2 regions of the Paenibacillus sp. FSL P4-0081 genome follow, and region 1 is predicted to be linked to the other one. Evidence: riboswitches for the same ligand, from Rfam matches in the RefSeq annotation. Region 1 holds a riboswitch; the other holds the start of a gene.
What was found. A riboswitch is a leader RNA that binds a small molecule or an ion and turns the genes downstream of it on or off. The one in region 1 is predicted to bind glycine.
Positions count from the first base shown of each region.

Region 2: it holds a riboswitch for glycine, as region 1 does, so the genes downstream of both, gcvT (glycine cleavage system aminomethyltransferase GcvT) here and P40081_RS35365 (amino acid permease) in region 1, are expected to answer to the same signal.

Region 1 covers NZ_CP009280.1:8,278,740-8,285,970, forward strand. Annotated here, with positions in the region: gene P40081_RS35340 (GNAT family N-acetyltransferase) at 1-60, opposite strand, end outside; gene P40081_RS35345 (DUF1304 domain-containing protein) at 206-574, shown strand; gene P40081_RS35350 (methyl-accepting chemotaxis protein) at 598-1,419, opposite strand; gene P40081_RS35355 (DUF4386 domain-containing protein) at 1,639-2,346, shown strand; gene P40081_RS35360 (Crp/Fnr family transcriptional regulator) at 2,303-2,899, opposite strand; gene P40081_RS35365 (amino acid permease) at 2,963-4,339, opposite strand; glycine riboswitch at 4,490-4,569, opposite strand; gene araA (L-arabinose isomerase) at 5,035-6,459, opposite strand; gene P40081_RS35375 (L-ribulose-5-phosphate 4-epimerase) at 6,500-7,195, opposite strand; gene P40081_RS35380 (xylulokinase) at 7,199-7,231, opposite strand, start outside.
Region 2 covers NZ_CP009280.1:7,770,421-7,777,651, forward strand. Annotated here, with positions in the region: gene P40081_RS33160 (flagellar motor protein) at 155-943, shown strand; gene P40081_RS33165 (OmpA/MotB family protein) at 940-1,833, shown strand; gene P40081_RS33170 (hypothetical protein) at 1,918-2,550, shown strand; gene gcvH (glycine cleavage system protein GcvH) at 2,684-3,076, opposite strand; glycine riboswitch at 3,261-3,356, shown strand; glycine riboswitch at 3,360-3,459, shown strand; gene gcvT (glycine cleavage system aminomethyltransferase GcvT) at 3,546-4,667, shown strand; gene gcvPA (aminomethyl-transferring glycine dehydrogenase subunit GcvPA) at 4,667-6,019, shown strand; gene gcvPB (aminomethyl-transferring glycine dehydrogenase subunit GcvPB) at 6,016-7,231, shown strand, end outside.

The DNA of each region.
Region 1 (7,231 bases):
CTGTAGCCGAAGCTCGCGGTAAGCCTCCGCATCCACGGATGTCAGCATTCTTAGGTACAACAGGTTTGCCTCCTCAAGGAATTTAGGGATTCCAAATTGACAAAATTGCAGAATTTGGCTATATTATACAGTGTAAAATTATATTTTGAACAATTTAATTTCTCTGTTAATCAATCTTACATAATTATGAAAAGAGGGATTTACTATGATGATCGTGAGTTTAATACTCGTGGCCTTGGTTGCAATGGAGCATGTGTATATTCTAGTGCTGGAAATGTTCCTGTGGACTACCCCGCGGGCGCAAAAATCGTTCGGCACCACTCCGCAGTTCGCCCGGGAAACGAAATCGCTGGCGGCCAACCAGGGATTATATAACGGCTTTCTGGCGGCCGGTCTAGTCTGGAGCCTGCTGCATCCGAATGATACCTTCAGTGTTCAGCTTCAATTGTTCTTCCTGATCTGCGTTGCGGTTGCAGCCATCTATGGCGGCATCACGGCCAAGAAATCCATTCTATTGGTTCAGGGCCTCCCGGCCTTCATTGCTCTGCTTGCCGTTATTCTGGCGAATCTGTAATTATGAGAATAGCCGCTCTTCCCTCACAGCTTCTGCGCGAACTGGTTCAGCTGCTCGGACATCGTCCGGATCTCCTCAATGAAGCTGGAGATTTCATTCGTTGAAGCAGCCTGCTCCTGCCCGACTGACGCAATCTGATGGATGGATTGGCTGATCTGCTTCATCGCGGCTTGGATCTCCCCCAGGGTATCCCGGATCCGCTGCGCAGACTGCTCGGTTTCCTTCGAGAATTTGCGGATTTCTTTCGCTACAACATCGAATCCCCGCCCCTTCTCTCCTGCGTGGGCAGCCTCAATGGCTGCATTAATCCCGAGCAGATTCGTCTGGTCGGCGACCTTTCTGAGGACAGCCAGCACTTCATCGCTTTTTTTGACACTTTCGGCGGTCGTTTCTGACTGGAGCAGCAGCTTCTGCGAGAAATCGGCAAGCAGCCCCGAGCCCTCTGCCACATGCCCAATCCGGGCGTTAGCCTGATTTAGGGAGACCGAGATCTGATCAGCGATTTCGCGCAGCTCGGTCTGTCTGCGGACCTGGATGCAGACCGCCCCGCAGACGCTTCCATCCTCTCCGTGTACCGGAAGAACCGTACCGACGAATTCATACCCATAGTAGTCCTTAGGGACATTAGCTTTCGAGAATTCATCATTTCTCAGCGCATGATACAGAGGTTCGTCCGCAAGAATTATCTGTCCTGCCCGAATTCCCAGATCAATGGACGTTCCAGGGAAATAAGCGATGAACTTCTCCACATCACAGACAGCAATAGATACATCATAGGGAAAAGCAGCTTTCAGGACCGGTGCCAGGTTCACTATATCTTCAAGGGAGCGGATAATGTTCTTCATGGATGTGGGTTCTCCTTCATTAAATCACTTCATTAAATCGCTTCATTGCACAGTACAGAAATATCTAGATTAAGGTTCGACATTTTTCAATGACTATCCTTTATTCAAAAACTTAATATTTAAAATTTAATCATGTCCTCTTAACTTAAGTCAATGAAGCCCTGCAGGCGCCTTAGTACAATATAACCACAATCAATAATCAATCAGGGGGTTATGCTAATGTCTGCTGCAGTGGCTCGAACCGGGGGAATATCGCTCATTGTAATGGCGGTTGCCGCCGCGCTCTCGTACGGATATGTCCAAGGGAGTCTGGTAGTGGATGGAGATGCCGCTGGTACCTTCGCCAATCTTCAGGCCTCTCCGTCGCTGTTCAGGGCCGGGATTCTGGGCTGGGTACTGATTATGGCCTGTGATGCGGCAGCTGCCTGGGCCTTATATCTGGTGCTGAAGCCTGTGCATCCGGGCCTGTCCCTGCTGGGAGCATGGCTGCGCCTGGCTTATACGGCAGTGTTGGGGGTTGCTGTCTCCAGTCTGATCGTGGTATCACTTCTTACCGGTAACAGGGAGGTTGCGCTTTCCGGCTTCACACGAGGGGAGCTGCAGGCGGAGGTCATGCTTCATCTTCATGCTTTTGAAGCGGTATGGTCGGCTGGTTTGATTCTGTTCGGGGGGCATCTGCTGATTATAGGTGTGCTGGCGGTATGTTCGGAGAATATTCCGAAGCCCGTCAGTGTGCTGCTGCTGCTGGCAGGCTTCGGCTATATTATGGTTCATCTGTGCGGCACACTTGTGCCCGGGTATGGAGAATTCCTCCAAATCATCAAATGGGTGTTCATGCTGCCGATGACCGCAGGGGAGCTGGGGCTTGGCATCTGGCTGCTGTTCAAAGTCCCGGCTGCGCGTGTTCGCGCTCAAGCCGCTTCTTAATCCGGCTGAGCGACTCCGGTGTCATCCCGAGATAGCTGGCCAGCTGATGCTGGGGGACGCGGCTGATCAGGCCGGGCCTCCGATGCAGCAGTGCCTTGAGGCGGTCTTCGGGGGATGCCGCAATGAAGGCGGCGAATTCCGCCTGCACCTGTCCGAAATTCTCCTCGATCATCCGGCGTGTCATCAGCTCCAGCTGCGTGTGTCTGGCGTACATTTCCCTCTCGGTATTCAGCGCACCGACAACCAGTACGCAGTCCTCCAGACAAGTCAGGCTGTATTCCGACGAGGCATCCTCTTTATGCGCATTGAAGATAGCGATCGCCTGCTCCTCTGTGTAGAAATTCGAGGTGATGTCGCGGCCTGTGACGTCAACACTATGCTGCCGTACGCATCCTTTTAACACGAAATAGCAATGACCGGGAACCTCCCCCTGCCTAAGCAGCGTGGCTCCCTTGCTGTATTCCTCAACAAGAATCTCCTCCAGAATGGCCTGCTGCTGCTCTTCACTGAGGGAGGTCAGCCGGGTCATATATTGGAGTAATCTATGCTTCATGTTTCGGATTCCTCCTTATAACGCTACTGACAACATGTCAGTAGCGTTTGAACATTCTTGCACTCATGTATTGATTATACTAACATCGGCATCACTTTTCTCCTTCTTGCTCCGCATGGAGTACAGGACGAACAACAGAATGAACCATAGGGGCGTAAACAGCAGCGCCGGACGGGTATCATCTGCGAACAGCATAATGATCAGAATAGCAGCAAACAACGTTAATACCGCATAATTAATGACCGGTGTGAACGGTGCTTTGAATTTGGACGAGGCATGTAAGTCCGGGCGGTTCCTCTTATATTTGATATGACATACGAGCACAACCCCCCACACCCAGATGAAGCAAATGGCACTGATCGTTGTAACGATGCCGAAGGCCTGGCCCGGAATAAGCTTGCTAAGCAGCGCCCCGGCCGATATAACTATTGTAGAAATAAATAAAGAGTTAGCAGGCACATGATTTCGGTTCAGCTTGCCGAGCTGCGGGGAGGCCTGATTCCTTCTGCTCAGATTATACAGAATCCGGCTGGTTGAGAACATCCCGCTGTTGCAGGCGGAAGCTGCTGAGGTTAAGACGACGAAATTGATAATGCCCGCAGCAACCGGAATCCCGACCAGGCTGAAGGTTCGCACAAAAGGACTTTCAGCTGCACTGAGCTGGGTCCACGGGTTAATGCACAGCAGGACGAAGAGCGCGCCCACATAGAAGAAGAGAATCCGCAGAGGAATCTTGTTAATCGCCGAGGGGATATTTTTCTCCGGATCTGCTGTTTCTGCGGCTGATACACCCACAAGCTCCACACCGACATAAGCGAACACAACCATCTGGAAGGAAAATAAGAAGCCCTTGACACCATTCGGGAACACACCCCCGTGCTCCCAGAGATTGCGGACGCTCACCGATCCCGCATCCGTCTTGAACCCGATGACCAGCAGAATGATTCCCAGGCCAATTAAGGCAAGAATCGTGACGACTTTGATTAGCGCAAACCAGAATTCGAGTTCGCCGAAGCTTTTGACCGTTAACAAATTGAGTCCTAACAGGATAATCAGGCAGATGACAGCCGGCACCCACTGCGGGATATCGAACCAGTACTGCACATAGACGCCCACTGCAATCACATCCGCCATCGCCGTCATAATCCAGCAGAACCAGTAGGTCCAGCCTGTAATGAACGCAGCCCGCGGCCCCAGATAGTCTTCAGCAATGTCCGTAAAAGATTGATATCCCGCTTTGGAGAGCAGCAGCTCACCCAGCGCCCTCATCACAAAAAACACGGCAATTCCCACGAGTAAATACGTGATCATAATGGACGGGCCGGCCTGCTGAATCGCTCTGCCTGATCCCAGGAATAACCCCGTACCAATCGTGCCGCCGATAGCGATCAGCTGTACATGACGGTTCGCCAAATCTCTCTTTAATTCTGTCTGTGCCATTGCCTTTTTCCCCCTTAATGTGTACAACGCTATGCTGCCAAATAACATAAAAAAGAGATTGGATATCATCCAATCTCCCGGTTCATAAGAATATCAAAATAAGCTACCTGCGCCGCTGACCGTAATTAATCAGCATAACAAATACAAATTCCGTACTCTTCTGTCCTTTTGCCTGAGATTGTGAACCCTTCGGCGCTGCGGTCTCCCGCAGTCTCTCCAGAAGCTGCTCCTGCTATAGTGTGATCCATAGCAATCATAGCCCGTGTGATGTATTAAATTGGTGAAGCGTTAATGCATTCTGATATTCTAACATATTACTCGGCATGTGAGTATTGAACAGTGATAAAAGTCTCCTACCTATGGCTAGATGTCTAGGGTGCGCTCCTGCACTACAGCGGCATAAATGTTGTACGTTTTGCAACTTGGATGCGCAGATACCCGGTTGTTTAGATAGATTGTTGTATGAAATACAACAATTTCCACGCTAAACCGTATGAAGGAGGAGAAATGCTGCCTTTTGTACAACAATTTTCGATTTAGTCCAATTTAATGAAGCGAATGTTGTATTTTGTACAGGATTTTAGAAAATCACGGGCACGGAGGATGAGTTTGCCGGTAATACCTTGGCTCTGCATTAAAAAAAAGCAGACAGGCAAAAGCCCATCCGCTCATTTGATCCAACATTATTCCGCTATTTATTTAATGATTACATAATCCAGGCCAACCAGCTTGGCGTAGGTTACGATCTGATCTGTAGTCAAGTTGAGCGACACCACGGTATGGTGACCGCCGCCGTTCTCGATCCATGCCTTAATTCCATCCTGGAAGTTAGGCTTCACCTGCCAGAGCACGCGGGCCACCGGAAGATTCGGAGCCGGAACCGTCGGCTCGAAGGCAGTAACTTCATTGATCAGCAGCTTGTAATGAGTGCCGAAGTCAGCCATCGATACCACGACGCCTTCGCCAGCCTTGCCGTCGAATACGAGACGGGCCGGATCTTCGCGGTCGCCGATACCCAGCGGAGACACAAGCACCTTCGGCTTGTTGCTGGCCAGGCTCGGGTCAACCTCAAGCATGTGGGACTGCAGAATCGCTTCCTGTCCGGCAGCCATTTCGTAGGTGTAATCTTCCATGAATCCGGTGTTCAGGTTGTGGCTCATCACCTTCATCAGGCGGTCCAGGGCCGCTGTCTTCCAGTCCCCTTCGCCGGCGAAGCCGTAGCCTTGTGCCATCAGACGCTGAACGGCAAGACCCGGAAGCTGCTTCATGCCGTGCAGGTCTTCGAAGTTCGAAGTGAACGCATTGTAGTTGCCGGCATCCAGGAAGCGTTTGAGGGCAATTTCATAGCTGGCCTGTACCTTCACGCTGGCTTCCCATGCTTCTTTGCTGTATGAACCGTAATCGAAATCATATTGCTCTGCATATTCAGCGAACAGCGCATCAATTTCTTCTTCCTTCACTTCGTTTACATACGCAACCAGGTCGCCGATCCCGAAGTAATCCACGGTCCAGCCGAACTGAATCTGGGCTTCTACCTTGTCGCCTTCGGTAACGCCCACGTTACGCATGTTGTCGCCGAAGCGGGCCACTTTGATGTTGAAGCTTTCGTTATACGCAACGGCAACGTCCATCCATTCGGCAATTTGCTTCTGGACTTCGGCGCGTTCCCAGTACCCTACCACCACTTTGTTCTGTTTCTTCAGGCGGGCATTGATGAACCCGTATTCACGGTCGCCATGGGCAGCCTGGTTCAGGTTCATGAAGTCCATATCCAGTGTAGCCCAAGGAATGCTCTCATTGTACTGTGTAGCCAGGTGCAGAAGCGGCTTCTGCAGCAGCTTCGTGCCGCGGATCCACATTTTGGCCGGGGAGAAGGTATGCATCCAGGTAATCACACCGGCAACCTCGTCACGGTAGTTGACTTCTTTCATGATCGAAGTGATTTTGTCTGCACTGACCGCCAGATCCTGCAGCACCAGCGGATAAGGCAGCACACCGCTGTTATTGAGGGCATCCGTCATCTCCTGTGCATGAGCTTTAACTTCACCGAGGGCTTCTTCTCCGTACAGATGCTGTGATCCTACAACAAACCAGAATTGCTTAGCGCTTACTGTTGACATATTATTTCATCCTCTTCTCTTGGATAATATATAAATCAGATTATTTCTGACCGTAATAAGCGCCTTTACCATGCTTGCGCAGATAGTGTTTATCCAGAATCCGCTGCGGCAATTCTTCAGCGAAATGGTTCAGCTCGCGGGCAAAATGGTTCAGCTTGGACACTTCCTCCAGCACCACGCTGTTCATCACTGCATCATGGGCATTCTTCCCCCAGGTGAACGGGCCATGGCCTTTCAGCAAGACGCCGGGAACTGCCATAATATCAAGGCCCCGCTGTTCAAAAGTCTCAATGATCACGCGTCCGGTCTCCGCTTCATACCCGCGGTCAACCTCCTCCTGCGTCAGGAAGCGTGCGCAGGGTACCGCGCCATAGAAGGTGTCGGCATGTGTCGTGCCCATTACAGCAACATCCAGCCCGGCCTGCGCCCAGATGGTCGCCCAGGTCGAATGCGTGTGCACGATGCCGCCGATTTCTGCATAATGCTTGTAGAGTACGGCATGGGTCGGTGTATCCGAGGATGGTCTCATCTCCCCTTCAACCACGTTACCGTCGAAATCCACTACGACCATATCGCTAGGCTTCATTTTGTCATAGCTGACGCCGCTTGGTTTGATGACGAATACGCCTTTCTCACGGTCAACTGCGCTCACATTGCCCCAGGTGTATTTGACGAGTCCATGCTTAGGCAGGTCCAGATTGGCCTCGAATACCTCTTCTTTCAGTTGCTCCAACATAGGTTAACCCCTCCCGTTTTCTACCAGATGATCTAC
Region 2 (7,231 bases), 510 kb from region 1:
ATATATGAATATATTATAATTGTAGCCCTAATAGTTGCCTATCCATACCGTACTGAAAAATATGGAAGATAGGAATACACGTTCCCGTTTATTATACAGCGTTGCCCAGATTGATGCAAACCATAATATATAGAAATTTAAGGAGCTTGAACTTATGGATATCACTTCAATTATCGGCCTGCTGGCAGGCATTGCCGCAATGATCGGCGGCTTTCTCTGGGAAGGCGGAAGCTTATCCGGCCTGCTGCAGCTGAACGCCGCGCTGATCGTATTCGGCGGCACCCTTGCCGCTGTACTCATCAGTTTTCCGGCCTCCAGATTACGCAGCGTCCCGGCGGCTCTGCGCCTGGCATTCGGCAGACATCCCGACACCACCCAGGAGAAGGCCGAAGAGCTGATCTCCATGGCTGCAATCACTCGGCGCGGGGGTGTGCTTGCGCTGGAGAAGAGAGCGGAGGAGCATCCGGATACCTTTACCCGCGAAGGGCTGTTTCTTATTGTCGACGGCACCGATCCTGATCAGGTCCGGCAAATTCTTGAACTGGAGATGGACGCCAAGGAACTGAAGTATGAAGGCTATGCCAAAATCTTCGAAGCCGCCGGCGGCTATGCTCCGACTATGGGCATCATCGGCACCGTAATGGGATTAATACGGGTACTGAGCAATCTGACGGATCCCTCTAATCTGGGGGCCTCGATCGCTGTAGCTTTTACAGCAACGCTCTATGGCGTAGCCAGTGCTAATCTTATATTTTTACCCATCGCCTCCAAAATCAAATCCCGCAGCCAAAGCGAACTGGGCAGCATGGAGATGCTGCTTGTCGGTATCCTGTCCCTGCAGAATGGGGATCATCCGCATCTGGTCCGCAAAAAACTGACCGCCTTTATTCCCGATGCCTCACCTAGACGCAGCAGCAATAATAACCCGGGAGACCCGCTATGAGACAAAGAAACCGCCGCCAGGGACGTAGTAGAGGTAAGGAGAACCGGGACCGCTGGATGATTACCTATGCGGATCTGATTACGCTTCTGCTCATTTTTTTCATCATCCTGTACGCCATGAGCAGTCTGGATACGCAAAAATACGCGATCGTTACCGGTTCATTATCTGATACCTTTAAGAGCGGCAGTCCTGTGCTTGAAGGCGGAAATGGAGTGCTGGATGGTAATCAGGGGAACACGGGAGCCGCAGTCTCGAATGAACAGGAAGCAGGCGGAAGCACCGGTGGCGGTCTTTCTTCCGGGGGCAATGTGAAGGAGAATGGTTCGAACGGAACCGGGACGGGCACGGATACCTCCGGGCAAAACGGGGAGACTGCCGAACACCAGCCTTCGGCGCGTGAGCTCGCTTTTCGTGAGCAGGAGGCCAAACTGGCCGCGCTCATGGGTGTAATCACCAAATACGTGGAAGATAACAACCTTGGGGAGCAGATCTTTGTAGCGGATAAACCGCAGGGCATTGCCATCACGCTTAGCGACCGGTTCCTGTTCGATGCCGGCAAAGCCGAGCTGAAATCACCTGCCTTCCCGGCACTGCGCCAGCTCTCCGGCCTGTTCCGCGGAATCGGTGCCACGATCAGCATCGAAGGCCATACCGACAATGTCCCGGTAACCGCCGCTTCAGATTACACGGATAACTGGGAGCTATCCGGCGCCCGCGCACTCTCTGTGCTGCGCTTCTTCCTGGATAACGAGGGGCTTAGCCCCGATACTTTCCAATATGCCGGTTACGCGGATACCAGACCTGCTTACGATAACACTACCGTTGAAGGACGGCAGAAGAACCGCCGGGTCGAACTTATTGTCCTGCGGCAGCTTCAAGAGGAAGAATAACACGTATCTGCAAGCGAATCAGCTCAGAGATCTGCAGATGAGAAGGCACGGCAACCATTTGCTAGTATAAGGAGATTGAACGCTATGCAGACTACAAACGGAACGACACCGGACGCCACCCGTTTTCTCTATTTTCTGCGGCAGCTGGTTTCGCTGATCATGATTGTTTTTGCCCAGGGAATAATTACCTTTTTCATTGGTTTATTATCTGTATTTATGATGTTCTTCTCCTCCGATTACTTCTGGGGGGACCTGGCCCATGTGTATCCTCCCGATAAACTGATGTATATAGGCATTGACTTCCTTATTGCCGGCGCAGCCTTTGCCCTGCCCTGGCTCGGGGTCTGGTGGATGCTGTACGGTTTGTCCGAGGATGGACGCATCCGCTGTTTCCCTCTTCTTTTACTCTTCGCTTATCTGACATTTGTGATCCTCTTTCTGCAGATCAATCCGGTCTATAACCCGGAAGCCATGATCCCTTCCTCCGCCGGGGAATCCACCTTTCTGGTCTGTATGGGCATGTCTGCCGTGGTGCTTTTCCCGTTTTATTCGGCCGGTGTGTATTACTTCGTGCTCAAACCCAATACCCGTCCCAGAAAAAGATACCGGTTCCTATTGCTGTGCCTTATCTTTGCCGTTGCGGGTCTGGCTCTGCTCCCCGCCCTTTGGCACTTGGCTCCCCGCATTTATCCGGGGCTGCTCAGCTTTCCGGAGTGATACAGAAACGCAAAAAGACAGACCTCTCACATTAGTGACATCTAATGTAATAAGAGAAGCCTGCCGTGTTCATCTGTCCGTAAATCCAGTTCAGTCATCTATTCTAATAATCCGGGTACATAAACGGTTGAAACTATTCCCCAACCAATTCCTTATAAGCAGCCGCATCCAGTAGGCCGGAACCTGCCTCGGCAAACTCACCGTCAAGCTCCAGCTCAAAAATCCAACCGCCGCCGTATGGCTGATCATTGATCAGCTCCGGACTGGATTCGAGTGCGTCGTTGATCTTGGTTACCTTGCCGGATACCGGCGAGTACAGCTCCGACACCGTCTTAACAGACTCGATACTGCCTACGCTGTCGCCCGCGGAAATGGCTGCGCCGACTTCCGGAAACTCAACAAACACGATGTCGCCCAATAAATGCTGCGCATGATCCGTAATTCCCACACGTACTACGCGTCCTTCACCCTGCTGTGCCCATTCATGCTCTTCGCTGTATAGCAGGTTGTCCAACACTTCACTCATTTCCAAGCCGCCTCTTTTCCACATTTGGAGTTCTAAATTTAGTTATAGCCTAAGTTATGACCTTGCCTAATGTCAATATAACTGACAGGAAAATTAAATTTGTCATCTTTTTGACGTTTTTTGATTGACAGCGTGCTTGTAAACCCGGTTTAATGGAGTCAGTAGAAAAACATATGGTTTGCGAATGATGGCATAGGGAGAGACTGACCCTCAGGGGCAGCGCCGAAGGAGTAAGCCCGGGATGGGTGAATCTCTCAGGCAAAAGGACCTTTGCCGGACGCATCTCTGGAGAGCATCCACAGCCTGGACAACAGGAAACGGATCACCAACGGGGAAACCTGCGGGCATAATAGCAGGGTAACTCTCAGGTACAAAGGACAGAGCGAACGTCTATTGATGCATGTTTGATGTGCATTGATGGACTTTCGCCTGTCCTTTTTTGCATGTAAACAGACTAAGGGGTGACACGATGGAGTCTTTGAGAAGAACGCCTTTTTATGATCTCTATGCCGCTTATGCGGAGTCCAGATGCATTGATTTCGGCGGCTGGGAGCTGCCGGTGCAGTTTACTGGCATCGTTAAGGAACATGAAGCGGTCCGCCAGCAGGCCGGACTGTTCGATGTATCGCATATGGGTGAATTCATGGTTGACGGCAGCGGCGCTGAAGCCTTCCTGCAGCAGTTGACCACAAATGACGTCAGCCGCCTTGCAGACGGCGCGGCGCAGTATACCCTGATGCTCTATCCGAGCGGCGGCGTAGTAGATGATCTGCTCGTCTACCGCCTGGGCCATGAGCGCTATATGCTCGTCGTGAACGCCTCCAATATCGACAAGGACTTCCAGTGGCTGCAGGAACATCTCACCGCTGAATTCAGCGGTGTCAGCCTGAAGAACGTCTCTGATGAGACGCTGCTGCTCGCTCTGCAGGGTCCGCTGGCTGAGACGATTCTGGCCGAAGTTACCTCTGCCCCGCTCGCAGAGCTGAAGCCCTTCCACTTCATCGAACACGCCGAGGTCTGCGGCGTATCTGTACTGCTCTCCCGCACCGGCTATACCGGGGAGGACGGCTTTGAGCTGTACGCCCCGGTCCACACAGCGGCTGCACTCTGGAATGGTCTGCTGGCCGCAGGCGCGCCGCATGGCCTGACCCCTGCCGGACTGGGCGCACGCGACACGCTCCGCTTCGAAGCCAAGCTGCCGCTGTACGGCCAGGAGCTCTCGGCGGATATTACGCCGCTCGAAGCGGGTGTCCAGTTCTTCGTGAAGCTGGACAAAGCGGATTTCATCGGCCGTGATGCCTTGCTGAAGCAGAAGGAAGCCGGTCTCCCGCGCCGCCTTGTGGGGCTTGAAATGATCGACCGCGGGATTCCCCGCTCCCATTATCCTGTATATGCCGACGGTGTGAAGATCGGTGAAGTCACAACCGGTACCCAATCCCCAACGCTGAAGCGGAATCTCGGACTTGCCCTGCTGGATGCTGCCTATACTGAGATCGGCACAGAGGTGTATGTGGAGATCCGCGGCAAGCAACTGAAGGCTGCCGTGATCAAAGCCCCGTTCTACAAAAAGAGCCAAGGAGTGAAGCCGTAATGAAGCACCGCTATCTGCCTATGACGGAGCAAGACCGCGCAGAAATGATGGAGACTGTCGGGATTCAGTCCATCGATGAGCTATTCGCTGATATCCCTCAATCTGTCCGCTACCAGGGAACGATGCCGATGTCCGGCCCGCTGGACGAATATGCGCTGCTGCGCCATATGAAGGGTCTGGCTGACAAGAATGCCGACTTTGATACCCATGCCAGCTTCCTTGGCGCCGGCCTCTATGACCACCACATTCCTGTTGTCATTAACCATATTATTTCCCGTTCGGAATTCTATACTGCCTATACCCCTTATCAGCCGGAAATCAGCCAGGGCGAGCTTCAGGCAATCTTCGAATTCCAGTCCTATATCTGTGAGCTGACCGGTATGAAGGTCGCCAATGCCAGTATGTATGACGGCGCAACGGCCTTCTCCGAAGCAGCCGTGCTGGCCACAGGCGCCACGAAACGCAAAAAGCTGATTGTCTCCCGTACGGTTCATCCGGAAGCCCGCCAGGTGCTGCGTACTTCGGCCAATGCCTGGGGCCTGCAAATCGTGGAAATCGATTATAAGGACGGGGTTACCGATCTTGCCAAGCTGGCTGAGGCCATTGATGCCGATACTGCCGCCGTTCTGGTCCAGTCGCCCAACTTCTTCGGCGGCATCGAGGATCTGCGCCAGATTGAGCCGTTGATCCACGCCGTCAAGGGATTGCTCGTGGTCAGCGCGAATCCCATTGCACTCGGCGTGCTGGAAACGCCCGGCAAGCTGGGCGCCGACATCGTAGTCGGCGATGCACAGCCGCTGGGTATCGCTGCATCGCTCGGAGGACCAACCTGCGGATTCTTCGCGGTTGCCGAACCGCTGATGCGCCGCATGCCGGGCCGGATCGTCGGCCAGACCGTTGACCGTAACGGCAAGCGCGGCTTCGTCTTGACCCTGCAGGCGCGTGAGCAGCATATCCGCCGCGAGAAAGCGACGTCGAATATCTGCTCCAACCAGGCGCTGCTGGCGTTATGCGCATCCGTCTACTTGTCCGTGATGGGCAAGGAGGGCATGCGTGAGGTTGGTGAGCTTAATATCCGCAAGAGCCATTACGCCGCCGGAAGGCTGGCTGAAATTACCGGAGCGGAGCACGTCTTCACCGCCCCGTTCTTCAATGAATTTGTCCTGAAGCTCCCGGAAGGCAGCAGCGTCACTGAAGTGAACTCCAGGCTGCTGAAGGCAGGTTATCTGGGCGGCTACGATCTGGGCCGCGAGTATCCCGAGCTGGCCGGACATATGCTTGTTGCCGTGACCGAAAAAAGAAGCAAAACCGAAATTGACGAATTCGCCACTGCACTGGAGGGCTGTATATGAAACCGGAACAAACCCTGATTTTTGAATTAAGCCGTCCCGGCCGCTCGGCGTACTCATTGCCGCTATGTGATGTGCCGCAGGAAGAGAGCATCAGCTCACTGATTCCTGAGGGCTTGCTCCGCAGCGAGCCGGTAGTGCTGCCGGAAGTCTCCGAAGTGGATGTTATCCGCCACTATACTGCCCTGTCCCGGCGTAACTTCGGGGTCGATAACGGCTTCTATCCGCTCGGCTCCTGTACGATGAAATATAATCCGAAGATCAATGAGGATGTGGCCCGCTTCCCCGGCCTTGCCAAGATCCATCCGTACCAGCCGGAAGAGAGTATCCAGGGTGCACTTGAGCTGATGTATACGCTGCAAAAGGATCTCGCCGGACTGACCGGCATGGATGCCGTCTCCCTGCAGCCTGCCGCCGGTGCCCATGGCGAATGGACCGGCCTGATGATGATCCGCGCCTACCATGAGAGCCGCGGCGAGGTCCGCTCCAAGGTCATCGTGCCGGATTCCTCGCACGGTACCAACCCGGCCAGCGCCGCAGCCGCCGGACTCGACACCGTCACCATCCCTTCCAATGATAAGGGAATGGTCGACCTCGAAGCGCTGAAGGCCGCGGTCGGCAGCGACACCGCCGCGCTGATGCTCACGAACCCGAGTACTCTCGGACTGTTCGAGACGCAGATCGTCGAGATCGCCGCGATTGTCCATGAAGCCGGCGGATTGCTCTATTATGACGGAGCGAATTCCAACGCCATCATGGGCATCACCCGCCCGGGCGATATGGGCTTCGATGTGGTCCATCTCAACCTGCACAAGACGATGAGTACGCCGCACGGCGGCGGCGGTCCGGGAGCCGGACCGGTCGGCGTGAAGGCGAAGCTGATTCCGTTCCTGCCCCAGCCGTCGGTTGCGCAGAACGAAGACGGCAGCTTCTCGCTTGACTCCGGCGGGCCGCAATCTATTGGCCGCGTCAAAGCCTTTTATGGCAACTTCGGTATTCTGGTCCGCGCTTACGCCTATATCCGCACCTACGGCCCGGACGGACTGCGCGAGGTGTCCGAGAACGCTGTGCTGAATGCCAATTACATGATGCACCGTCTGGCACCTTATTTCGAAATTCCATTCCCGGGTGTCTGCAAGCATGAATTCGTCATGTCCGGCAGAAACCTCAAGCAGTACGGCGTACGTACCCTGGATGTTGCCAAACGGCTGCTGG